Regions from separate parts of the Enterobacter sp. C4G1 genome, predicted to be linked through region 1. Evidence: predicted binding sites of a transcription regulator. Region 1 holds the regulator's gene; each other region holds the start of a gene.
What was found. The regulator PhoB, encoded in region 1, activates phosphate uptake and scavenging genes when phosphate is short. The targets are predictions, from matches to a motif close to CTGTCATAAAACTGNCNNAT.

Region 1 (6,019 bases):
GAGTGCTGTTGCCTGCTGATTCTGGTTTTCCAGCGTCTGTTTCAGTTGTTCAAGGCGAAGATGCGTGTCGTTATCCAGAAGTGCGGCCAGGAATGCCTCCTGGTCGGCAAAAGTACTTGCTGCCAGTGCGGCCGCAAACTGAGCCTGCAACTGCTGCATACGCTCACTTTCCAGTCCTTCCTGCTGCTGGAGAGTCGCAAGCTGGCTTTGCAGCGAGACACACTCATTGTGAATGTCGCGCCAGTTATCCGGGATAATGGCTTCGGCCTCTGCGGTATCCGTCTCCGGCAGCGTATCGAGCAGTGGCGTCAGGGCGTTAATACGCTCCTGTATAGCGCTGTGCCGGGTTTGATTCTCCTGCCAGCGCGATAATTCGTTTTCGCGCTCGGTCAGCCAGACGGCTTCAGCACCCTCTTCAGGTGCGGTCAGCGACAGCGCGCTCAGCATATTTTCCAGCGTCTGACGGGTTGCGGCCCACTGTTGCTGATACTGTCGCTGCTGCTCTTCCTGCTCGTTGAGCTGGTTTTGCAGCGTCAGGCGCTGGCTCAGCTGATAAAGCTGGCGCTCATAGTGTTCCTGCTCGTTCATCCACGGGGTGATATCATCCTGAATATTCAGATGAATATTCAGCGTGCCGCACACCTCTTGCCATTCGTTAGTAAGTGATTGCTCTTCCTGGGATAAGGTTTGCACCTCAGCGGATTCGCGCTGGATCTGTTGGGTCAGGGCGTTAACCTGCCCCAGAACCAACAAACCTTCCTCTTTCAGCGCCGCGACCTCTTTTGCCAGCTCGTCGCGGCGACGCTGGTTGGCACTGAGTTCCAGCGCCTGATATTCCGTTACCGCCGGATGCGTTGTTGAACCGCACAGCGGGCAAGGGTGCCCGGCCTGTAACTGGGCGCGTTCGGCTTCCAGACTTTTGATTTTCTCTTCTTGTCTGCAAAGCTGTTCGACATCCAGATAGTGCTGGTTTTTTTCTTTGTATTGCTGCCTGCGCAGCGCAAGGGTGTCGTTGAGTCTCGCCTGGTCAGCCTGGGCTTTTTGCACGCTTTCGCCATATTGTGCCAGACGTTTTTGCAGTGGTTGATAGCGCGCGTGGAGTGTTGTCAGGCGCTGGCGTGCGGTGCGCGACTGGGCTTGCTGCTCCATCGCCACCGCAACCTCTTCGGTCGTCAGCGTCAGGCTGCTCACCGGCAAACCGGCCAGTTTTTGACGCAGTTCCGCAAGGCGGGCGGTGAGTGCAACAAGCTGATGTTTATCACGACTCAACTGGGTGAAATGGGCACGCCATCCGGCAATTTCCTGGCCCCACTGGCGAAAACGCTCGTTCCCGGCAAGCCACTGGGCGAGCGTTGTCAGGTCAGTTTGCAGTTGTTCGCGAGTGCGTAACGCGCCGTTGCGCACTCGCGCCCGCTGTGCGTTTCTTGCCTGTAAGCGAGTATTTACTTCAACAATTTGCTGCTGTGTCTGCGCAAGGCGAGTGGTCTGCTCGCGCTGGCTCTCCCAGAGCGGACGCAGCGCGGCGGCAGGCTGCGCCAGCTGAAGTTTTGCCAGCTCTGGCCCGGCATCAGCCAGTGCCTGCTGCGCCTGCTGCTGCAACGCCGTGGCGTGTTGTTGTTCGCGCAGCAACTCGTCATGACGCGTAAGCCACTGAAAGGTTTGCTGTTGACTCTGCTGTTGCGCCAGCAGGGCTTTCTCTTCGTCAGTAAGTACCTGCAAACTTTGCTGCAACTGCTGTTGCTGCTCTTCACTCAACAGCACCACGCCAGCAGCCTGGGCCTCGCACATCTCCAGGGCGCTGCGGGCCGCTTTGTGTTGTTCATATACTCGCGCTGAAATCTGGCCGTAGATCTCGGTGCCGGTGAGTTCTTCGAGTAGCTCGGCGCGATCGCCGGGTTTCGCATTAAGAAAGGCAGCAAATTGCCCCTGAGAGAGCAGCATCGAGCGGGTAAAACGATCGTAATCCAGGCCCGTCAGGGCAGCGGTTTGTTCAAGCTTGTCCGTCACTTTATCGGCAAGGATTTTACCGTCTTCACAGCGCGCCAGCTCCACGCGCGGGGCCTGTAAGTTGCCGTCTGGCTGGTTACGCGCCCGGTTCTGGCTCCAGAACGCGCGGTAAGCCGTGCCTTTTACTTCGAACTCTACTTCCGCCAGACACTCGGCGGTATCGCGCGTCATCAGGTCATTTTGCGCCTGAGAGACTTTTTGCAGGCGCGGCGTTTCGTGGTACAGCGCAAGGCAAATGGCATCCAGCAGCGTGGTTTTACCCGCTCCGGTGGCACCGGTTATAGCAAACAGCCCGTTGCTGGCAAAAGGCTCAGCGGTAAAATCGATTTTCCACTCACCCTTGAGTGAGTTGAGGTTTTTCAGACGCAGGCTCAGGATTTTCATGCGTTCTCTTCCTCGTCATTCAGTGAGTGCAGCGTATGGGCGAACAGCTCGTTCAGCCGGGCGCGTTTTGCATCGTCCATTTCTTCCTGGGCCAACCGGCGTTCAAAAACCTCTTCGACCTTCAGCTCGCTGAGCGTTTCGCGCTGAGCGCTCAACAGAATTTTCTCGCGCTGTTCGCGGCTACGGCGCACCAGCAGCACCTCGACGGGCAAATCTTCCGTTAAGGCCTGAATTTTACGCTGCATATCATGCAGATATTCATCGGTGGTGATTTCGATATCCAGCCAGACCGGTGGTTCTTGCGCCGCGCCGCGCCACTGCTCAAGCTGAGTGGTGATGGCCGCCAGGTCGCCTTTGAGTACCGCGAGCGGTTGGGTGACCGGAACCTCCAGCGTATCGACGACGCTAAGTTTGCCAGCGGTAAACGTCACCAGATGCACGGATTTGGCTTTGCCCGTCTCGTCAAAACTCAGGGAAATCGGGGAGCCGCAATAGCGAATATGTTCGCTGCCGCCAATCATCTGCGCGCGGTGAATATGCCCCAGAGCGATGTAATCCGCAGGCGGGAAGTTTTGCGCCGGGAAAGCATCGAGTGTGCCGATATAAATGTCACGTACAGCGTCACTTTTACTGGCGCCAACGGTGGTCAGATGCCCGGTGGCAATCACGGGAATCGCCTGTTTACCGCGAAGGGCGCAGGCTGCTTCATACTGCTGGTGGTAGTAGTCGGTTATGCTCTGCAACAGGTGCTGCTGCTTTTCACCGCCGGAAAGCCCGGCCTGGCTCTGAACGATATCTCTCGGACGTAAAAAAGGCACCGGACACAGTACCGCACCCGGCGTCCCGTCGCGTTTTTTCAGGATCTGCGGTGCGTGCCTGGCGCTGGCGACGACCGTCGTGTTGAGGAACGCGAGAATATCGCGGGATTCATTCAGCGTTGCCACGGAGTCGTGGTTACCCGCAACAATCACCAAATGACAGCCGGTTTGCTGTAAGTTAACGACAAAACGGTTATACAGTTCGCGTGCATAGCTTGGCGGTTGCCCGGTATCAAAAATATCCCCGGCAACGATGATGGCATCAACCTGATGCGACTGAGCAGTTTCCAGCAGCCAGTTCAGGAAGGCTTCATGTTCTGCGGCGCGGCTTTTGCTGTAAAAATTTTGACCCAGATGCCAGTCCGAGGTGTGAAGTATGCGCATAACGGTTCCGTGGCAAAAAAATGAGGATAGGATTATAAACTTTCAGAGAACGGAAAATAACCGCTGTAATAAAACAACAGTTTGCCATTTATAGTGGTAATGTTTTTCATAAATCTGTCATAAATCTGACGCATAATGACGCCGCATTACAAACTTGTAACTTAAATAAGATAAGACAGGGCAAAGTATGGCGAGACGTATTCTGGTCGTAGAAGATGAAGCTCCGATCCGTGAAATGGTGTGCTTCGTGCTCGAACAAAATGGCTTTCAGCCGGTAGAAGCTGAAGATTATGACAGCGCGGTGAATCAACTTAACGAACCCTGGCCTGATTTGATTTTGCTTGACTGGATGCTGCCTGGCGGCTCGGGATTGCAGTTCATCAAACACATTAAACGTGAAGCGATGACCCGCGATATTCCGGTTGTCATGCTCACGGCGCGCGGTGAAGAAGAAGATCGTGTGCGCGGTCTGGAAACAGGCGCTGACGATTACATCACTAAACCATTCTCTCCTAAAGAACTGGTCGCCCGTATTAAAGCGGTGATGCGCCGTATTTCGCCGATGGCGGTGGAAGAGGTGATTGAGATGCAGGGCTTAAGTCTTGATCCAACGTCACACCGGGTGATGACCGGCGAAAACCCACTCGATATGGGGCCGACCGAATTCAAGTTGTTGCATTTCTTTATGACCCACCCTGAGCGTGTCTATAGCCGTGAGCAGTTGCTGAATAACGTCTGGGGGACTAACGTCTATGTCGAAGACCGGACGGTTGATGTCCATATTCGCCGCTTGCGTAAAGCGCTGGAACTGAGCGGCCACGATCGTATGGTGCAGACGGTCCGCGGCACGGGTTATCGTTTTTCGACCCGTTTCTGAACAATGACAGGAGTGTGACGCGTGCTGGAACGTCTGTCATGGAAAAGGCTCGTTTTTGAACTCATTCTTTGTTGTATCCCGGCCCTCATTCTGGGGGCATCTGTGGGACACTTGCCGTGGTTTTTACTGGCAGCGGTCACCGGGCTGCTGATCTGGCATTTCTGGAATTTACTGCGCCTTTCCTGGTGGCTGTGGGTTGACCGCAGTATGACGCCTCCGCCGGGAAGCGGAAGCTGGGAGCCGTTACTCTACGGCCTGCACCAGATGCAGATGCGTAATAAAAAGCGCCGTCGTGAGCTGGGTAGCCTGATCAAACGTTTTCGCAGTGGCGCGGAGTCTCTGCCGGATGCGGTGATTCTGACCACCGAAGAAGGGACTATCTTCTGGTGTAATGGCCTGGCGCAACAGCTGCTTGGCCTGCGCTGGCCGGATGATAATGGCCAGAATATCCTTAACCTTCTGCGTTACCCCGAATTTACGCTGTATCTGAAAAAACGCGACTTTACCCGCCCGCATAATCTGAAACTGAACAATGGTCGTCACCTTGAGATCCGAGTGATGCCTTACAGCGACCAGCAGTGGTTAATGGTTGCGCGTGACGTAACGCAGATGCACCAGTTGGAAGGGGCGCGACGTAATTTCTTTGCTAACGTCAGCCACGAGCTGCGCACGCCGTTAACGGTGCTGCAGGGCTATCTGGAGATGATGCAGGAGCAAACGCTGGAAGGGGCGCCACGCGAAAAAGCGCTGCATACCATGCGTGAGCAAACGCACCGGATGGAAGGGCTGGTGAAACAGCTTCTGACGTTATCGAAAATAGAGGCCGCCCCGACGCTTGCGTTGAATGACACTATCGACGTGCCGATGATGCTGCGCGTTGTAGAACGCGAAGCGCAGACCTTGAGCCATAAAAAACATCTACTGACCTTTGAGGTTGATAATGGCCTGAAAGTACTGGGCAGCGAGGATGAGCTGCGTAGCGCCATTTCTAACCTGGTCTATAACGCGGTAAATCACACGCCAGAAGGGACGCATATTGTGGTGCGCTGGCAACATACCCCGACAGGTGCGGAGTTTAGCGTTGAGGACAACGGGCCGGGGATTTCGCCGGAACACCTGCCTCGCCTGACTGAACGCTTCTATCGTGTGGATAAAGCACGCTCGCGACAGACCGGAGGAAGCGGTCTGGGGCTGGCGATTGTGAAACATGCGGTCAATCACCATGAAAGCCGTCTCGATATTCAGAGCACGCTGGGGAAAGGAACCCGTTTCAGTTTCGTTATCCCGGAACGATTAATTGCCAAAAAAATTGCCTGACAACAGGCGTGTCATTTTTCCTTTCCACGGGCCAGCCATTGCTGGCCCGTTTGCTTTGCGGTCAAGTAAAGCCTGAGTGAATTTTATACGCCTGATGCTTTTTTGTTCGCATGATTAGCCATGGGTTTTTCTTATAAATAGCGTATTGTGCTGGTCTGTTTTTTCATGATGGCATATTGTTCTGGTTTTACGATCCCACCTTGCCTTTAAACGTTATAAGCGTTTAAATTGC
Region 2 (6,019 bases), 380 kb from region 1:
CAGCGATATTCAGTATCGCCACGATCGTCATCTGCTGCGTGAAGCACTGGAGAAGGCGATTCAGGCGTTGGGTTAAGGTTTTGCTTCAGTGCGGTCTGGTGCCCTCACCCCGCCCCTCTCCCACAGGGTTGAGGGATCCCCACAAAAAATACGAGCACGGACGGCTCCCTCTCCTTTTTGGGGAGAGGGCTGGGGTGAGGGGGAACATACGGCTGTGGTGGTTATTCCGTTCACTTTATGTTCTTTGCTACTCTGTCACCACAATACCCGTGAACGTGCCAGGGTAGCTCACCGCCGCTACCCTGGCAACCCGGGCTCCCGGCAAAGAAAATCACCGCTTCGCGGTACCCTCAGCTTATTCCTTCCGGCTTATCGGGGACGGGCGGAGGTAACGTCCCTGTAAATCCGCCCTCTCGGCGCATCCATGCGCCTCGCCCCGGCCTACAGGAAACGCTTCGGCGATTTTCAGCCGGACTCACGCACCCTCAACCTTCTCTGCGGCCTGAAAATGGCACGGTTGTTGAGTCCCGCAGAAATCGGCGAACCGCAGGCAGACGGTCGGGAGGTGAGCGCAGTGCGAAGCACCGATTTCATTGCGGGCCGCGGGGATTGATAAGGGGGCCGCGGTGGCCCCCTTATCCCGTTCACAGGTTCTGAACGAATTATTTTCTGCTGATATTAAGGTGAACGGAATCATGCACCGTGCTTAACTGACAAGCAGTACAGCTTTTGGCTGCCATTTTGCTTTTGTTACGATGCCGCAATAAACAGATCCCGCAACTGATGCAGCTGGTCACGGATTTGCGCAGCCTCTTCAAACTCCAGATTCTGCGCGTGTTGCATCATCTGCGCTTCCAGCTCATGAATTTTCTGCTGGAGCGCTTTTGGTGTCAGCACGACAGTATCTTCTTCTACCACTGAACGCGCCTTGCCCCGCCCTTTTGCTTTTGTTTTGGCGATGTTCTGACCCAGCGCCAGAATATCCACCACCTTCTTGTTCAGCCCTTGCGGCGTAATACCATTTTCTTCGTTATAACGCTGCTGTTTCTCGCGTCGACGTTCCGTTTCACCAATCGCTTTCGCCATCGATGGGGTTATCTTATCGCCGTAGAGGATCGCCTTACCGTTCACGTTACGCGCGGCACGGCCAATGGTCTGGATCAGGGAACGCTCAGAACGCAGGAAGCCCTCTTTGTCGGCGTCCAGAATCGCGACCAGCGACACTTCAGGCATATCCAGACCTTCTCGCAGCAGGTTGATCCCCACCAGTACGTCGAACTCGCCCAGACGCAGGTCACGGATAATTTCCATACGCTCCACGGTATCGATATCCGAGTGCAGATACCGCACGCGCTCACCGTGTTCTTCAAGATATTCAGTCAGGTCTTCCGCCATGCGCTTGGTCAGGGTCGTCACCAGAACGCGTTCATTGATGGCAGCGCGGATACGAATCTCAGACAGAAGATCGTCAACCTGCGTAGCAACAGGGCGTACTTCGATAATCGGATCCAGCAGACCGGTAGGACGCACCACCTGGTCCACCACCTCGTCGCCCGATTTCTCCAGTTCATAGCTGCCCGGCGTTGCCGACACGTAGATAGTTTGCGGAGCAAGTGCTTCAAACTCTTCAAACTTCATCGGGCGGTTATCCAGCGCTGATGGCAGGCGGAAACCGTACTCTACCAGCGTCTCTTTACGCGCCCTGTCGCCGCGATACATGCCGCCAATCTGCGGAATCGTCACGTGGGATTCATCCACCACCAGCAGGCCGTCCGCCGGAAGGTAGTCAAACAGGGTTGGCGGTGGCTCGCCCGGCCCGCGGCCAGAGAGGAAGCGCGAGTAGTTTTCGATACCGGAGCAGTAACCCAGCTCGTTCATCATCTCCAGATCAAACTGGGTACGCTGGCTTAAACGCTGCTCCTCGAGCAGCTTGTTATTCGCCAGTAGCACCTTACGGCGGTCTGCCAGCTCGTCTTTAATATCTTCCATCGCCTGCACAATACGTTCACGCGGGGTCACGTAGTGCGTTTTAGGGTAAACCGTGAAACGCTGAATGACCGATTCCACATGCCCGGTCAGCGGGTCAAACAACGACAGCCGCTCAACCTCTTCATCGAACAGTTCAACACGCAGTGCAATATCGTCTGACTCTGCCGGGAAGATATCGATAACTTCGCCGCGCACGCGGAACGTACCACGCTGGAAGGCCTGGTCGTTGCGGGTGTATTGCAGCTCTGCCAGGCGGCGCAAAATCGCACGCTGATCGATGATCATCCCCTGGGTAAGGTGCAACATCATCTTCAGGTACAGGTCCGGGTCGCCCAGACCGTAGATAGCTGACACCGAAGCCACCACAATCACATCGCGGCGTTCCAGCAGCGCTTTGGTTGCCGACAAACGCATTTGTTCGATGTGTTCGTTCACCGACGCATCTTTTTCGATAAAGGTATCGGAGCTTGGGACATACGCTTCTGGCTGGTAGTAATCGTAGTAAGAAACGAAGTACTCCACCGCGTTCTCCGGGAAGAACTCTTTCATCTCACCATAAAGCTGAGCCGCCAGGGTTTTATTCGGGGCAAGCACCATAGTGGGGCGCTGGAGATCCGCAATGACGTTGGCAACGGTAAAGGTCTTACCCGAGCCGGTAACGCCCAGAAGCGTCTGATGTGCCAGACCGTCTTCCAGCCCCTCTTCCAGGCGACGGATCGCCTCAGGCTGGTCGCCTGAAGGGCTGAAAACAGAATTCAATTTGAACGGTTTACTCATGGGCGATGACCTGATGACGTAATTAGCGGCAGGTGAGTAATTTTACTCGCAGCTGCCAGGATTGCCAGTAAAAAATACTGGATGAAAAACCAGTGGCGTGTCAGGATATTTAGAGTAGCGTCCGATTGATTAGCGTAATCCAGGTCAAAATTTAGACTGCGACAAAATAAAACACCAGCGAACCCGGGTTATCCCCAGAACTTTTTCTTTTTTAACATTTGTCAAGCCGTGTAATGAAAGTTTTGTGGCAACCAGTGACAGTTTCATTACGCTAATTGCTTTTATATAACAATTTGATTTTTAACCGATATTTTCTAAAGCCGCGTTTCGCACCAATTCAGGTGTAAGCCGCGTGTTCTCTCGCTTATCGCGTGTTTTCTAACTCTAATACACATGGTTATCCACAGGAATAGTGGATAACTGCTTCCAGCCCGTATAGACCGCCACTCAGCTAATTCCCGGTTTTTCCCACCGGTGGGGTGACAAAAAAATTTTATAGCTGTTTTTTGATGATAATCAGTTGCGTCAGACATAACGGATTGGTGAGATCTTAATCACAATTCAGTGATTTTATCGCTGCACCACAACTCAACACCGCCAGCACTGCCACTGTGCAATTCCGTGCCGCATCCCTACTTTGCCCCAGGCTCATTCCTAAAAAAGTCTCTTTTTTAATCAACTTAACGGTTCTGGCAGGAGTTTTGCACAATCCGTACGAGCCATACCCACATCGATTTTTAAGGAGAGAAATATGTTGAGTCTGCGTGCAGTTAATCAGTTTTACGGAAGCCAACATACGCTATGGAATGTTGATTTAGATTTACCGCCAGGCCTGTGTACGGGGGTCGTTGGCCTGCCGGGTATGGGGAAATCCACGCTGATGAACTGCATCGCGGGCAATTTACCCGTTGAGAGCGGAACCATCATCTGGCATGAAGCGGGGGCACCACCGCGCGATCTGCTCAGCCAGCCACCTGAACAGAGAAACCGACCTGGCATTGGCTACGTCTCGCAGGACAGACGGATTTTCTCGCAGTTGACCATTGAAGAGAATCTGCATATCGCGATGCGGGCCACGGGAAAGCCTGATGCCTCCGCCAAAAGCGAGGTTTACGCGCTTTTCCCGCAGCTCTATACGCTGCGCCAGACACGCGCCAACGGGTTATCGCCCGATATTCAGTATCAGCTGGCGATAGCCAACGCCCTGGTGAATCGCCCGCGGGTGTTGATTCTGGATGAACCGATGCACGGCGCAGGGCCGAGCTTTGCCCAGAAGCTTGGGCAACTGTTGATAAGGCTGAACCGTGAGCTGGGTATGACGGTACTGTTAGCGGAGCAGCAGCTGTCGTTTATCCGTCGGGTTGCGGACCGCTTCTGCATGTTGTATCGCGGGCGTAACGTGGCACAGGGCCACGTTAACGAGCTGAATGATGAGCTTATTGCCCACTGGATGACACTGGAGGCAAGACGCTGAGATCCAGATAGTGACCAGTTTCGGCACTGTCGGCCCCCTCAGCAAGCCAGGGGATCTCACCCAGGCATGGCGCGGGCAGCACGCGTTTTAGTGTTGCCAGATATTCCTGATGACGCCTGCCTGGTGCGACCACATCGTTGGCTATCCAGCCCGCCAGGCGCAACCCCGCCTGCTGGATGGCCTGCGCAGTCAGCATAGCGTGGTTGATGCAGCCAAGCTTCACCCCCACCACCAGGATAACCGGGAGCTGTTCGGCCTGTACCCAATCGGCAAAGGTTTGTTGATCCGAAAGTGGTGTAAACCAGCCGCCAGCTCCTTCCACCAGTACCCACTCTGCCTGTTGCTCCAGAGCGCGTAATCCCTTCGACAACACCGCGAAATCAATCGCCCGGCCTTCGTCTGCACTGACGATGTGCGGCGAGGTTGGCTCGGCGAATGTGTAGGGATTCACCTGCGAGTAGCTCAGCGTAAGGCTGCTGTTACGTTGCAACGCCAGCGCATCCGTATTGCGTAATCCCTCTGTTGTCATCTCACTGCCCGAGGCCACAGGTTTGTAGCCCGCGGTGATAAACCCTTGCAGATTCGCCGCTTGCAATAGCGCCGAGCTGGCAACCGTCTTACCGACTTCCGTATCGGTGCCGGTGACAAAATAACGTTCAGTCACGTTCGATAATCCCATGAAAAAGTTGATAAGAGAGCGGAAACTCGCCCTGTTGCTGCGGCCAGGCCATCTCTAAACGGTGCAACTGACCACGGGTAAGCGGTTTTACGTCCCGCCCTGAATGCAAATGCGTCGCCCCAATGCCTTTCAGCGAGCGCATGGCGCTGAGGGCATCGCTAAAACTGAGCGTAATGGTCTGCACCACGCTGCGGTTACGCCAGCCTTTCAGCGCCTGGAGCACCTCATCCAGCGATAAAAACCGGTTAGCGTGCGTCCCGGCATCCACCACGTGCCAGGCCTGATTCAGCTCCGGCAAAGAGCTTTCAAGCAGCGTGGTGAATGCGATTTTTCCGCCGGATCGTGCCACGCGATACAGCTCATGCAACGCCTGAGGCAGGCTGCTGCACCACTGCACTGCAAGGTGGCTCCACACCAGGTCAAACTGCCCGTCTGGCAGGGGAATGGCTTCAATATCCGCGACCAGATAGCGGTCAGCTGCCTGTTGCTGGCGTGCTTCGTCAAGCATTTGCGAAGAGAGATCGATAGCTGTCACACAGCTTCCCGCGGCGCGCCAGTAGCGGCTGTTCGCGCCCGGGCCACATCCGGCATCCAGCACCTGCGGGAAATGGCTCTCGCCCAGCGCGCTGAGCAACCCACGCGCGCTCTGACGTTGCAGTGCATCGTGTTGTGAATAGCTCTGCGCCGCGCGGCCAAACGCAGCGGCAATGGCCTCTTTATTGACGGGCGGCATACAGCGCCTCCAGCAGCGTATCGATATCCTGCGTTTCGTGAGCCGCTGTGAGCGTAAGGCGTAACCGCGCCGTGCCAGGAGGTACGGTCGGCGGGCGGATCGCCGTCACCCACATGCCCTTTTCGCGTAGCATTTGCGCCAGCTTCAGTGCCCGGCCGTTATCCCCTACGATCACCGGCTGAATTGCACTCAGTGAGTCAGTGCTCTGGAAAGGCAGCGTACTTAAGCCCTGGCGGAAATGCCGGATGTGTTGCGCTAAGCGCTGCCGACGTGCTTCTCCGTCATCCCCACGTATTACCTGCTTTGACGCAGATAACGCCACGGCCTGCGCAGGCGGCATACTGGTGCTGTAAATCAAGTGTCGTGC
Region 3 (6,019 bases), 1.0 Mb from region 1:
GTTGCGTGATTAAGAACAGCGTCATTGGTGATAACTGCGAAATCAGCCCATACAGCGTGGTAGAAGATGCCCATCTGGAAGCGGCGTGCACCATTGGTCCGTTTACGCGCCTGCGCCCTGGCGCTGAGCTGCTGGAAGGCGCGCACGTGGGTAACTTCGTCGAAATGAAAAAAGCGCGGCTGGGTAAAGGCTCTAAAGCCGGTCATTTGACCTATCTGGGCGATGCGGAGATTGGCGATAACGTGAATATTGGTGCAGGAACGATCACCTGTAACTACGACGGTGCTAATAAGTTTAAAACCATCATTGGTGATGATGTGTTTGTCGGCTCTGATACGCAGCTGGTGGCGCCTGTTACCGTTGGTAATGGCGTAACTATTGCCGCAGGAACGACTGTCACGCGTGATGTGGCTGATAACGAGCTGGTGTTAAGCCGTGTGCCGCAGGTTCACAAGCAGGGCTGGAAACGCCCGGTGAAGAAGTAACAGATTTTCGGGACGAGGGGATAATATAATCCCCCTCCCATAAGCAGTACCCATAAATATAACCCCACTCTCTACAAGGCTCGGGGCGCCCGAAAAGGGCAACAACAGGTCAGCGACAACGCATGGCATAGCGCCATAATCAGGAAATCTAACTATGTGTGGAATTGTTGGAGCAGTTGCGCAGCGTGATATTGCTGAAATCCTTCTCGAAGGTTTACGTCGTCTGGAATACCGTGGCTATGACTCTGCTGGTCTGGCTGTGGTGGATGCTGAAGGTCAAATGACCCGTTTGCGTCGTCTGGGTAAAGTGCAGATCCTGGCGCAAGCGGCGGAAGAACACCCGCTGCACGGCGGTACCGGTATTGCGCATACTCGCTGGGCGACGCATGGCGAACCCTCCGAAGGTAACGCACACCCGCATGTGTCTGAACACATTGTGGTGGTGCATAACGGCATTATCGAAAACCACGAACCACTCCGTGAAATGCTGAAAACACGCGGTTATACCTTCGTGTCTGAAACCGACACCGAAGTTATTGCTCACCTGGTTCACTGGGAACTGGAACAGGGCGGCACGCTGCGTGATGCGGTGCTGCGTGCTATTCCTCAGCTGCGCGGTGCATACGGGACGGTTATCATGGATTCCCGTGACCCGAGCACACTGCTTGCTGCACGCTCCGGTAGCCCAATGGTTATCGGCCTTGGCATGGGTGAAAACTTCATCGCATCCGATCAGCTGGCACTGCTGCCAGTGACCCGTCGCTTTATCTTCCTGGAAGAGGGCGATATCGCTGAAGTGACGCGCCGTTCCGTGTCTATCTTTGATAAAGCCGGTACGCAGATCAATCGCCAGGAAATTGAATCCAACCTGCAATACGACGCAGGCGATAAAGGCGCTTACCGTCACTACATGCAGAAAGAGATTTACGAGCAGCCGAACGCCATCAAAAACACCCTGACCGGGCGTATTAGCCACGGCGTGGTGGATCTGAGCGAATTGGGCGACAAGGCGAACGAGCTGCTGTCGAAGGTTGAGCATATTCAGATCGTCGCCTGCGGGACGTCGTATAACTCCGGTATGGTGTCGCGCTACTGGTTTGAATCGCTGGCGGATGTGCCATGCGATGTGGAAATCGCCTCTGAATTCCGCTACCGCAAATCCGCAGTGCGCCGTAACAGCCTGATGATCACCCTTTCCCAGTCTGGTGAAACGGCGGATACCCTGGCGGCGCTGCGTCTGTCCAAAGAGCTGGGCTATCTTGGCTCTCTGGCGATTTGTAACGTGCCGGGATCTTCTTTGGTACGCGAATCCGATCTTGCGCTGATGACCAACGCGGGCACGGAAATTGGTGTCGCATCGACGAAAGCCTTCACTACGCAGCTGACAGTGCTGCTGATGCTGGTGGCGAAACTGGCGCGTCTGAAAGGGCTGGATGCCGCTGTTGAGCAGAACATTGTTCATGGTTTGCAGGCTTTGCCGAGCCGTATTGAGCAGATGCTGTCTCAGGACAAACGTATTGAGCAGCTTGCGGAAGATTTCTCTGACAAACATCACGCGCTGTTCCTGGGGCGTGGCGATCAGTATCCGATTGCGCTGGAAGGCGCGCTGAAGCTGAAAGAGATCTCGTACATCCACGCAGAAGCCTATGCGGCAGGTGAGCTGAAACACGGCCCTCTGGCGCTGATTGATGCGGATATGCCGGTTATCGTCGTTGCGCCAAACAACGAACTGCTGGAAAAACTGAAGTCCAACATTGAAGAAGTGCGCGCCCGTGGCGGTGTACTGTACGTCTTTGCTGATAAGGATGCCGGTTTCACCAGCAACGACAACATGCACATCATCGAGATGCCGCATGTGGAAGAGGTGATTGCACCTATCTTCTACACCGTTCCGCTGCAATTACTGGCTTATCACGTTGCGCTTATCAAAGGCACCGACGTTGACCAGCCACGTAACCTGGCGAAATCTGTGACGGTTGAATAATCATCTCAGGCTCCACCTTCGGGTGGAGCTTTTTTACCCTTCCTGGTTTGTTTTTAATCAATTCTTTCCCATTTTTATTTATGACAATCTGTCATCTTCAGCTACTTTTTTCAGTGTCACATAAAGAAAATATTACTGAAAACATACTGTCATGTTTGTGGCTATCTAATTGATACGTTTGATAATTTTTACTGACTTTTAAGTTAAACTTTTGTTGTCATAAAACTGTCATAATTCGTACATTTATCTGTCACCTGTTTGTCCTATTTTGCTCATCGTAGCCACTAAACAACGATTTACGAAAATCTTGCAGGAGACATTATGAAAGTTATGCGTACCACTGTCGCAACTGTTGTCGCCGCGACCTTATCTCTGAGCGCTTTCTCTGTATTCGCAGAGGCAAGCCTGACTGGTGCCGGTGCAACCTTCCCTGCGCCGGTGTATGCCAAATGGGCGGATACTTACCAGAAAGAAACGGGTAACAAGGTTAACTACCAGGGTATCGGCTCCTCCGGTGGCGTTAAACAAATTACCGCTAACACCGTTGATTTCGGCGCATCAGATGCTCCACTGACTGATGAAAAACTGGCTCAGGAAGGCCTGTTCCAGTTCCCTACCGTTATCGGTGGTGTGGTTCTGGCAATCAACCTGCCGGGCGTGAAGTCTGGTGAGTTGGTGCTGGACGGCAAAACACTGGGTGACATCTACCTGGGCAAAATCAAAAAATGGGATGACGAAGCCATTGCTAAACTCAACCCAGGCCTGAAACTGCCTTCTCAGAACATCGCTGTGGTTCGCCGCGCAGATGGTTCTGGTACCTCTTTCGTCTTCACCAGCTACCTGGCGAAAGTGAACGAAGAGTGGAAATCTAAAGTCGGTTCTGGCTCTACCGTTAACTGGCCAACCGGTTTGGGCGGTAAAGGTAACGACGGTATCGCGGCATTCGTACAGCGTCTGCCAGGCTCTATCGGTTATGTAGAATACGCTTACGCTAAGCAGAACAACCTGGCTTACACCAAGCTGCTGTCTGCTGACGGCAAGCCAGTAAGCCCGACTGAAGAGAACTTTGCTAACGCTGCTAAAGGCGCTGACTGGAGCAAATCCTTTGCACAGGATCTGACTAACCAGAAAGGAGAAGGCGCATGGCCAATCACCTCTACCACGTTCATTCTGGTTCACAAAGAGCAGAAGAAACCTGAGCAGGGTACTGAAGTGCTGAAGTTCTTCGACTGGGCATACAAAAACGGCAACAAACAGGCTAACGACCTGGATTACGCCAGCCTGCCGGATAGCGTGGTTGAGCAGATTCGTGCTGCATGGAAGACCAACGTGAAAGACAGCAGCGGTAAAGCGCTGTACTAACAGGATATATTTAACGAAGATGGCGGGTGGCGCTGCGCTTACCCGCCCTACGGTTTACTCTGTAGGCCCGGTAAGCGTCAGCACCACCGGGCATATTCGTAAAAACGTCTCAAACAGAAGAGTGATTTATGGCTGCAACCAAGCCTGCATTTAACCCTCCGGGTAAAAAAGGTGACATGATTTTCAGCGCGCTGGTAAAACTGGCTGCGCTGATTGTGCTATTGCTGCTGGGCGGCATTATCGTGTCCCTGATTTTCTCATCCTGGCCGAGCATCCAGAAATTTGGATTCTCTTTCCTGTGGACGAAAGAGTGGGATGCACCGAACGACATCTACGGTGCGCTGGTGCCGATTTACGGCACGCTGGTGACCTCGTTCATTGCTCTGCTGATCGCTGTTCCGGTCAGTTTTGGTATTGCCCTGTTCCTGACGGAACTGGCGCCTAACTGGCTGAAGCGTCCGCTTGGTATCGCCATCGAACTGCTGGCGGCTATCCCGAGTATCGTGTACGGCATGTGGGGCCTGTTTATCTTTGCTCCGCTGTTTGCGAAATACTTCCAGGAGCCGGTGGGCAATGTCCTGTCCTCTATCCCGTTTGTGGGGGCGCTGTTCTCTGGCCCGGCATTCGGTATCGGTATTCTGGCTGCGGGTGTGATCCTCGCCATCATGATTATTCCGTACATTGCGGCCGTTATGCGCGATGTCTTCGAACAAACCCCGGTGATGATGAAAGAGTCGGCTTACGGCATCGGCTGCACCACCTGGGAAGTTATCTGGCGCATTGTTCTTCCGTTCACCAAAAATGGGGTGATCGGTGGTGTTATGTTGGGATTAGGTCGTGCACTGGGAGAAACCATGGCGGTGACCTTTATCATCGGTAATACCTACCAGCTCGACAGCGCATCGCTCTACATGCCAGGTAACAGCATTACATCAGCCCTGGCTAACGAATTTGCTGAGGCGGAATCCGGGCTGCACGTTGCTGCTCTGATGGAACTGGGTCTGATTCTGTTTGTTATCACCTTCATTGTTCTGGCGATTTCCAAGCTGATGATTATGCGTTTGGCTAAGAACGAGGGGGCACGTTAATGGCGACTCTCGAAATGCAAAGCACCGCTGAGCTGGCGGAATCCCGCCGCAAAATGCAGGCCAAGCGCCGAGTGAAAAACCGTATTGCGCTGACGCTCTCTATGGCGACGATGGCATTCGGTCTGTTCTGGCTGGTCTGGATCCTCTTCTCTACCGTTGTGCGCGGTATTGACGGTATGTCACTGGCGCTGTTTACCGAAATGACGCCACCACCGAACACCGCGGGTGGCGGCCTGGCGAACGCCCTGGCGGGCAGCGGCCTGTTGATCCTGTGGGCTACGGTCGTTGGGACACCGCTTGGCATTATGGCGGGGATCTACCTGGCAGAATATGGTCGTAAATCCTGGCTTGCAGAAGTGATTCGCTTCATTAACGACATTCTGCTCTCTGCACCTTCTATCGTGGTCGGCCTGTTCGTTTACACCATTGTGGTGGCGCAGATGGAACACTTCTCCGGCTGGGCTGGCGTTATTGCGCTGGCGCTGTTGCAGGTGCCCATCGTCATCCGTACCACCGAAAACATGCTGAAACTGGTGCCTGATAGCCTGCGTGAAGCGGCCTATGCACTGGGAACACCAAAATGGAAAATGATCTCCGCGATTACGCTGAAAGCGTCAATCTCCGGGATCATGACTGGCGTCCTGCTGGCCGTTGCCCGTATTGCGGGTGAAACGGCTCCGCTGCTGTTTACTTCGCTCTCCAACCAGTTCTGGAGTACGGACATGATGCAGCCTATCGCTAACCTGCCGGTCACCATCTTTAAATTTGCGATGAGCCCGTTCGCGGAGTGGCAGCAGCTGGCCTGGGCCGGGGTGCTGATCATTACCCTTTGCGTTCTGTTGCTGAACATTCTGGCGCGCGTCATTTTCGCGAAGAAGAAACACGGTTAATTTTTTACGGCGCGGCACATCGCGGCGTCGAATGAGGAAATGAGTCAATGAGTATGGTTGATACTGCCCCGGGTAAGATTCAGGTTCGTGATTTGAACTTCTACTACGGCAAATTCCATGCCCTGAAGAATATCAACCTGGATATCGCGAAGAACCAGGTCACGGCATTCATCGGTCCATCTGGCTGTGGTAAATCCACCCTGCTGCGTA
Region 4 (6,019 bases), 380 kb from region 1:
CCAAGCTGCCCCTGGGAGACGCACCAGTCGGTTGAGAGCGACAGCGGCTGCGACCAGAGCTGACCCATTTTGTAGCATTGATCTACCCAGACGAAGTTATCGCGCGGGGCGAAATCGGCCAGCTGGTAACGCAGTGGCGCTGAGTATTCACTTTCCGGCAGCGGCTCTACACGGTTATCCGACACGCGAAGCAGCAACGGCAGGCGGAAATGGCTGCCCGAGAAGGCAATCATGCCTTTCTGCTGATCGATGGTGAAGTCTTTCATCTCTTTCGGGAAGTTCCACAGGCGAATGATATCAGGCTTCCACGCGAGGATTTTTTCCTTCATGTTGAGGAACACTTCCGACAGCGACTGTCCTGACAGGGTGCTACGACCCAGACCAATAAAGTTATCACCGCCCAGGATATCCAGCACGGTGGCGCCGTTATCCATCGAGTTACGCTTGGTGGCAATTACATCCTGCTGCGGCTGGTCGCCACGCAGAATGAAGAACAGATTGCTGCGGTCCTGTTTGTTGAGCTCATCCCATGCGCTGTTTTTCATCGCCAGATGGTCAGAAGAGACAACAATCACCGTGTTTTTAAAATAGGGTGAGGCTTTAATTTTTTCGACCAGCGCGGCGATATGTTCCTGGCTGCACGTCACGGCGCTAAAGGACTTATTGTTTTTACCGTTGATATTGTAGCTTTTGCGCTGACAGGTGCGGGACACAAATCCGTCAGGATGGTGTGTGTCCACCGTCAGGGCGAACAGCGAGAAGCGCTGGCCTGAGCGGGACAGTTCTTCGAATTTCTTCCAGGTTTCATCCAGTACGGTGTCGTCGTAGAAGCCCCAGTCGTTACGATAGGCAGGGTCGGCTACCGTGGTTTTTAACTCTTCTGCGCCGTAAAGATGATCAAAACCGTGTGATTTCAGGAACACGTCTTTCCCGGCAAAGCGCAGGTTAGCTCCCTGCACAAAATAGTTTTCGTAGCCGGAGTTTTTCAGGATATCGCCAAGACAGATATTCTGCGGGAAGAAGCTCGACATGGACGCCGACGCGTTGCCTTCAAACGGGGCAAATAGCGGAATACCACACTGGGAAGCGACCATACCGGCGATGGTGTAATCGGTGCCGGGTAACTGCATGGTGTGGCTGAAATCAAGGCCTTCGTCTTTCAGCGGGCCAAGATCGGGAGTCAGGTTCGGGAACGCGTCATTATCAAAGTAGGTACGCTCCAGGCTTTCACCGTAGATGTAGACCAGATTGAGCTTCGGGCTGGCGATTTTCTTCGACGGCTCTTTGTAGTACGCAGCAAAATCAGGATCACCATCGCGCGACTGGGATTTGACCAGCTCGGTGATTTGGTGGAAGGCCGGGCTGGCATCCACTGAGGCCAGTGCCAGAAATAGCGCCAGCAGGCTGTAGCCAAAATGGTGGGGAAGATGCCGACGACGACGCAGTACCCAGGCGAGCGCGCTGAAAATAGCAACCAGCGATACCACGATGCCCAGGCCTGGAAGTATGTACTTACCAACACCTGCGCCGGTCAGGCTGTTCGTCAGAGTATAAAGCACCGCGTCATTAATGCCGTCGCCTGTAAAGTAATCGCTCGCATACAAGGTAATGTTGAGAACAATAAAAATGCCAAGCACCACCAGCGTGGCGATAAACCACCAGGTGTTGCGACCGGCTTTCCAGGCGTAAACGCCCACGGAGGCAAGAAAAAGGGTTAGGGACATTAACTCTGACAACAGCATATCCTCATGACGCCAGACGCTTAGCTGGCTAACTGGTTATTTTTTGGTATTACAATGTAATTGCGATGTCGCTTAGCTGCAATTTTAGTGTCACTAAAATGTGCTGTTGTTAGGATTTGGTTTAGAAAACCATTTTTTTGAAGGCGGTCGCATCCTGACTGGCGGACGCTGAGACTGTGGCAGGTGGTGAAAACGCTCATTTGACGCCGCGTTATAAGACTAACGTATTAAACGCGGCGTGTTGTGGCAGAAAATGGGGTCGATCAGGAGATGAAATTCATACCCTGCTTCAGCACCAGATCGCAGGCTTTGGTTTTCACTTCTTTCGCCAGCGAAGAGTTGCCGAGGGTGCTCAGGTTAAGCTGTTGGCCGTTTTGCGCATTCAGCAGGCCCTGAATACCGTCCATGTAGTTGGTATCTTGTTTCTGTTCTTGCGTATCCAGACCCAGTTTGCCAAGTACCTGGTTTTTAATGTTCTGGGTGTCGGTCATGGAAGCCAGCTTTTGCTTTGCACAATATTCCAGAATACCTGCCGCGTTGTTCATGGTGCCCGCGCTCAGGCTCTGAGTGCTGCTACCTAACAGGCTGGTGAGGGAAGAGGCGGACAGGCCACCCTGAGAGCTGCTGCTCTCTTTGGTCAGCTCGTTCGCGGCGCTGGAGAGTGAATCTTGCCATGATGCGGCCTGAGCAACGCCGGATACCATCAGCGCGCCTAATACTGTGCTGAGAAGAACGTGTTTTTTCATAATTGCTTACTCGAACAAAGCCCGTTTTGGGCCGAAAGTGGAGCCAGTATATACCTCTTGTCGCGCCGGTATTTCCTGGAAATTTCCTAATACTCTTTGCCGGTAACGCGGCTGCGATAACTATCCCAGTCAAAGATGACATACAGGCTGTTACCGAGCTTCATACGATCCATGACGCGTTCACCCAGCAGACGGGTCATTTCGTCGATATTGTGGTTAGTCAGCATTCCGGTTGGGCGTTTTGATGAGGAACGGCGGTCGACAATCTGGTTGATGATCACCTTTTCATAGCGGGATTCGGTCTGAACGCCAATCTCATCAATGACCAGTAAATCGACGTTACTCAGGTCGTTAAGCAGCTGTTCTTCGCTGGTTTCGCGATTGCTGAAGGTGTCTTTCATGGCGGACATGATATCGGCCACGGTGATAATCAGCACCGATTTACCGCGCAGCAGTAGCTCGTTACAGATGGCAGCGGCAAGATGATTTTTCCCGGTGCCGGGCTTACCGCTAAAAATAAAGCTGGCGATGTTACCGTCGAATTCGTCTACATACTGGCGTGCGGCGGCCAGGGCGCTCATCTGCCCCTGCGACTCCACTTTGTAGTTATCAAACGAGCAGTTCTGGTGCAGCGGGCGGATGCCGGAGCGGTTGAACGTGCGCTGCATTTTCATGGCCCGGTTTTCGCGGGCGAGGGCGGCGGCGCGGATCTCTCCTTGCTCTTTCTGCCATGCCAGCAGTTCTTCACCTGTCGTAAACGCGGGTTTGACGTTGGCAGGCATCATTTTTTGCAGACGTTTCATCAGGTCGCCGACGTTTTTCATTTAGCACCTCGGAATCCATTGGGGATCTGTTTGTCTGGTTCTGAAAAGGCGTTGATATCGCGCTTTGGCTGACCGCCGTTACTGGCGCGGTTCATCTGAATGCTGCGCGCAAGTTTTTGCTGCCACTGAACATGGTGGAACACTTTGCCTTCTGCCTGCCAGTAGGCGGTGAAAGCCGCCAGCTCTTCGGGGGTGACTGTTTGCGCGAGCGCAATCCCCCATAACGCGGCCTGACGCTGGAAGTCGGCGTCAGGTTGCCATCCGCCGTACATGGCAAATTTCCCCATCGGCACGGCGACCGGGGCGCTTCCTGGCTCTTCAAAGAACTGAGTATCCAGCGTCACATCGCTCACCGGGCGCGACAGGCGAGCTTCGAGATCCAACAACTGTGCCAGACGTTCAGGCGTGATCGCATAAAACGCCGGTGCGTTATCAGCGAATACCGCGAGCGTGCCGTTTTCGGCGTTGGTCAGTACACCACGGGGATCGTGCATAAATGCATCGATACCCGCAATGCTGGTGGTCAGGATTCTGGAAGACATAACACTTTCTCTACTGATTACTACGGGCGTGATATGGGCTTATGGTAGCACAGAGAGGAAGAGGGGATGGAGGGGGAAAGTATAGGTCACCCTCTCCCGGCAGGGAGAGGGAATCGGTCGGGATTACGCGATGATATTCAACGTCACGTCGATATTGCCGCGAGTGGCGTTAGAGTACGGGCAAACAATGTGTGCAGCATCGACCAGTTTTTTCGCTTCGGCTGCATCCATACCTTCAACGTGAATGTTGAGTTTCGCTTCGATACCAAAACCGGTTGGCAGCGGGCCAATACCTACTTCGCCTTCGATAAACGCGTCTTTCGGCAGGGAGAATTTATCGCGGGCAGCAACGAACTTCATCGCACCCAGGAAGCAGGCAGAATAGCCGGCTGCGAAAAGTTGTTCCGGGTTGGTGACTTCGCCACCCATGCCGCCCATCTCTTTTGGCACGCCCAGTTTTACATCCAGTACGCCGTCGGAGGAGGTTGCACGGCCATCGCGGCCTCCGGTTGCTTTTGCTTTGGCAGTGTAGACAACTTTTTCTAAAGACATGGCAGGTTCCTCATCTTGCATTTATATGTACTATTAAATAGCGTGCGATATATATGTGTAAATAAATACGCGTAAAGTATAGCCTTACGCGCGCTGTAGCTGTTGGCGGAAAAGTTCAAGCTGTTGCTTAAGCCCTGCCAGGGTGGCGGTATCACATTGCACCGCACAACCTACCGCCTGCGGAATACCCACAGCTTGCTGTTGCAGGCTGCTTCCCGCGTCGCTCAGGGTGACCACAACCTGACGCTCATCTTTACGGGAGCGATGGCGGTTGATTAGCCCGGCGCTTTCCAGACGTTTCAGCAAAGGCGTTAGTGTGGCTGAGTCAAGAAACAGACGCTCGCCAATCTCCGACACCGTAATGTCATCCTGCTCCCACAGCACCAGCATCACCAGGTATTGCGGGTAGGTCAGGTTAAGCGGTGCCAGTAGTTGCCGGTACAGCTTATTAAGCGCCAGGTTTGCCGAGTAGAGGGCAAAACAGAGCTGGTTATCCAGCAGCAGCGCGGGGGTGGCGTCGTTCATTTTCGCGTTCATGAGTTGAATATAGATAGTGTACGATATAATTGCAAGCTATTTTATGGGCAAGTATAGCGAAGCGCCACCTGAACCGCCATTTTACGATAGTGCTGGCGTTGCGCCTGCTCGTCTGCGCCATCTTCAAACAGCAGCGTAAAGGTGTAGCTGTTGGCAACGTAGTGGAAGCTAAAACTGCTGATAAGACGGTGAAGATCGCGCGCGTCGACTGTCTGATTGAACAGCTGCTTTTCTTTTCCCCGTTGCAGGATCCCGGCGAGAAGTTCCAGCGCGCTGCGGTTTACCTGACGCAGGTAGCTCGACTGCTGCATAAAGCGGCCGCGCTGCATGTTTTCCATGCAGATAATACGGATGTAGTCCGGGTGGTCGGCATGATAATCAAAGGTGGACTCAACCAGATGCACCAGCGCTTCAACAGGCGGCATTCCGGCCAGGCTCAGCTGTTTTTCACTGGCGCGGATTTGCGTATAAACGTGCTCCAGCGCCAGAAGATAGAGGTTTTCTTTGTTTTTGAAGTGGTACACCACCATGCGTTTTGTGGTGCCTGCCTTTTCCGCAATTTGCTCCATGCGGGCGCCGTTCAGCCCATACTCGGCAAAAAGCTCGATAGCGCTGTGAAAAATTTTATCCTTCAGGCTGCCTTCATTGTGGTCGGGGAATTCGCTGCCAGGGTTAGCCACTTCATTTCCTTATCGTCACCAAACGGAATGTTGGGATTATCACCACGGCAGCGCGAGAACACAAATCAAACGCGTGGGCGCTTGCGATACAGCCATAATCCGGGGATAGACAGCCCGATGGAGAGCGCGCCAACAATGGAAGAAGCTTTAAGGAAATTACTGAGCAGCAGGATCATTTGCGGCTCGCTATAGCCGAAGTGGCTGATTTTCACCGCCGAAATCATCGCCGTATAGGCTGAAATGCCGGGGAACATGGGAATAACTGCCGCCACGGTGAAGACCTTTGGATGCGCCAGATACCAGCGCGACCACTGAATGCCAATGCAGCCGACTAACATCGAGGCCATAAAGGTCGACCATTCGATGTTAAAGCCTGACGTCATCATGACCATACGC

Region 2: uvrB (excinuclease ABC subunit UvrB) is a predicted target of PhoB. The motif match lies at 2,998-3,017, and genes of this name have one in related genera.
Region 3: pstS (phosphate ABC transporter substrate-binding protein PstS) is a predicted target of PhoB. The motif match lies at 2,684-2,703, and genes of this name have one in related genera.
Region 4: opgB (phosphatidylglycerol--membrane-oligosaccharide glycerophosphotransferase) is a predicted target of PhoB. The motif match lies at 1,951-1,970, and genes of this name have one in related genera.

Annotation. Positions count from the first base shown of each region.
Region 1 covers NZ_JBQVVV010000001.1:2,094,460-2,100,478, forward strand. Annotated here, with positions in the region: gene sbcC (exonuclease subunit SbcC) at 1-2,391, opposite strand, end outside; gene sbcD (exonuclease subunit SbcD) at 2,388-3,593, opposite strand; gene phoB (phosphate response regulator transcription factor PhoB) at 3,781-4,470, shown strand; gene phoR (phosphate regulon sensor histidine kinase PhoR) at 4,492-5,787, shown strand.
Region 2 covers NZ_JBQVVV010000001.1:2,471,411-2,477,429, reverse strand. Annotated here, with positions in the region: gene yvcK (uridine diphosphate-N-acetylglucosamine-binding protein YvcK) at 1-76, shown strand, start outside; gene uvrB (excinuclease ABC subunit UvrB) at 751-2,766, opposite strand; gene ACT9TW_RS11900 (ABC transporter ATP-binding protein) at 3,518-4,240, shown strand; gene bioD (dethiobiotin synthase) at 4,203-4,904, opposite strand; gene bioC (malonyl-ACP O-methyltransferase BioC) at 4,897-5,652, opposite strand; gene bioF (8-amino-7-oxononanoate synthase) at 5,636-6,019, opposite strand, start outside.
Region 3 covers NZ_JBQVVV010000001.1:1,098,744-1,104,762, forward strand. Annotated here, with positions in the region: gene glmU (bifunctional UDP-N-acetylglucosamine diphosphorylase/glucosamine-1-phosphate N-acetyltransferase GlmU) at 1-485, shown strand, start outside; gene glmS (glutamine--fructose-6-phosphate transaminase (isomerizing)) at 640-2,469, shown strand; gene pstS (phosphate ABC transporter substrate-binding protein PstS) at 2,791-3,831, shown strand; gene pstC (phosphate ABC transporter permease PstC) at 3,960-4,919, shown strand; gene pstA (phosphate ABC transporter permease PstA) at 4,919-5,809, shown strand; gene pstB (phosphate ABC transporter ATP-binding protein PstB) at 5,857-6,019, shown strand, end outside.
Region 4 covers NZ_JBQVVV010000001.1:1,716,070-1,722,088, forward strand. Annotated here, with positions in the region: gene opgB (phosphatidylglycerol--membrane-oligosaccharide glycerophosphotransferase) at 1-1,736, opposite strand, end outside; gene ACT9TW_RS08275 (DUF2501 domain-containing protein) at 2,006-2,488, opposite strand; gene dnaC (DNA replication protein DnaC) at 2,575-3,312, opposite strand; gene dnaT (primosomal protein DnaT) at 3,309-3,854, opposite strand; gene ACT9TW_RS08290 (organic hydroperoxide resistance protein) at 3,978-4,406, opposite strand; gene ACT9TW_RS08295 (MarR family winged helix-turn-helix transcriptional regulator) at 4,491-4,943, opposite strand; gene ACT9TW_RS08300 (TetR family transcriptional regulator) at 4,985-5,623, opposite strand; gene ACT9TW_RS08305 (threonine/serine exporter) at 5,689-6,019, opposite strand, start outside.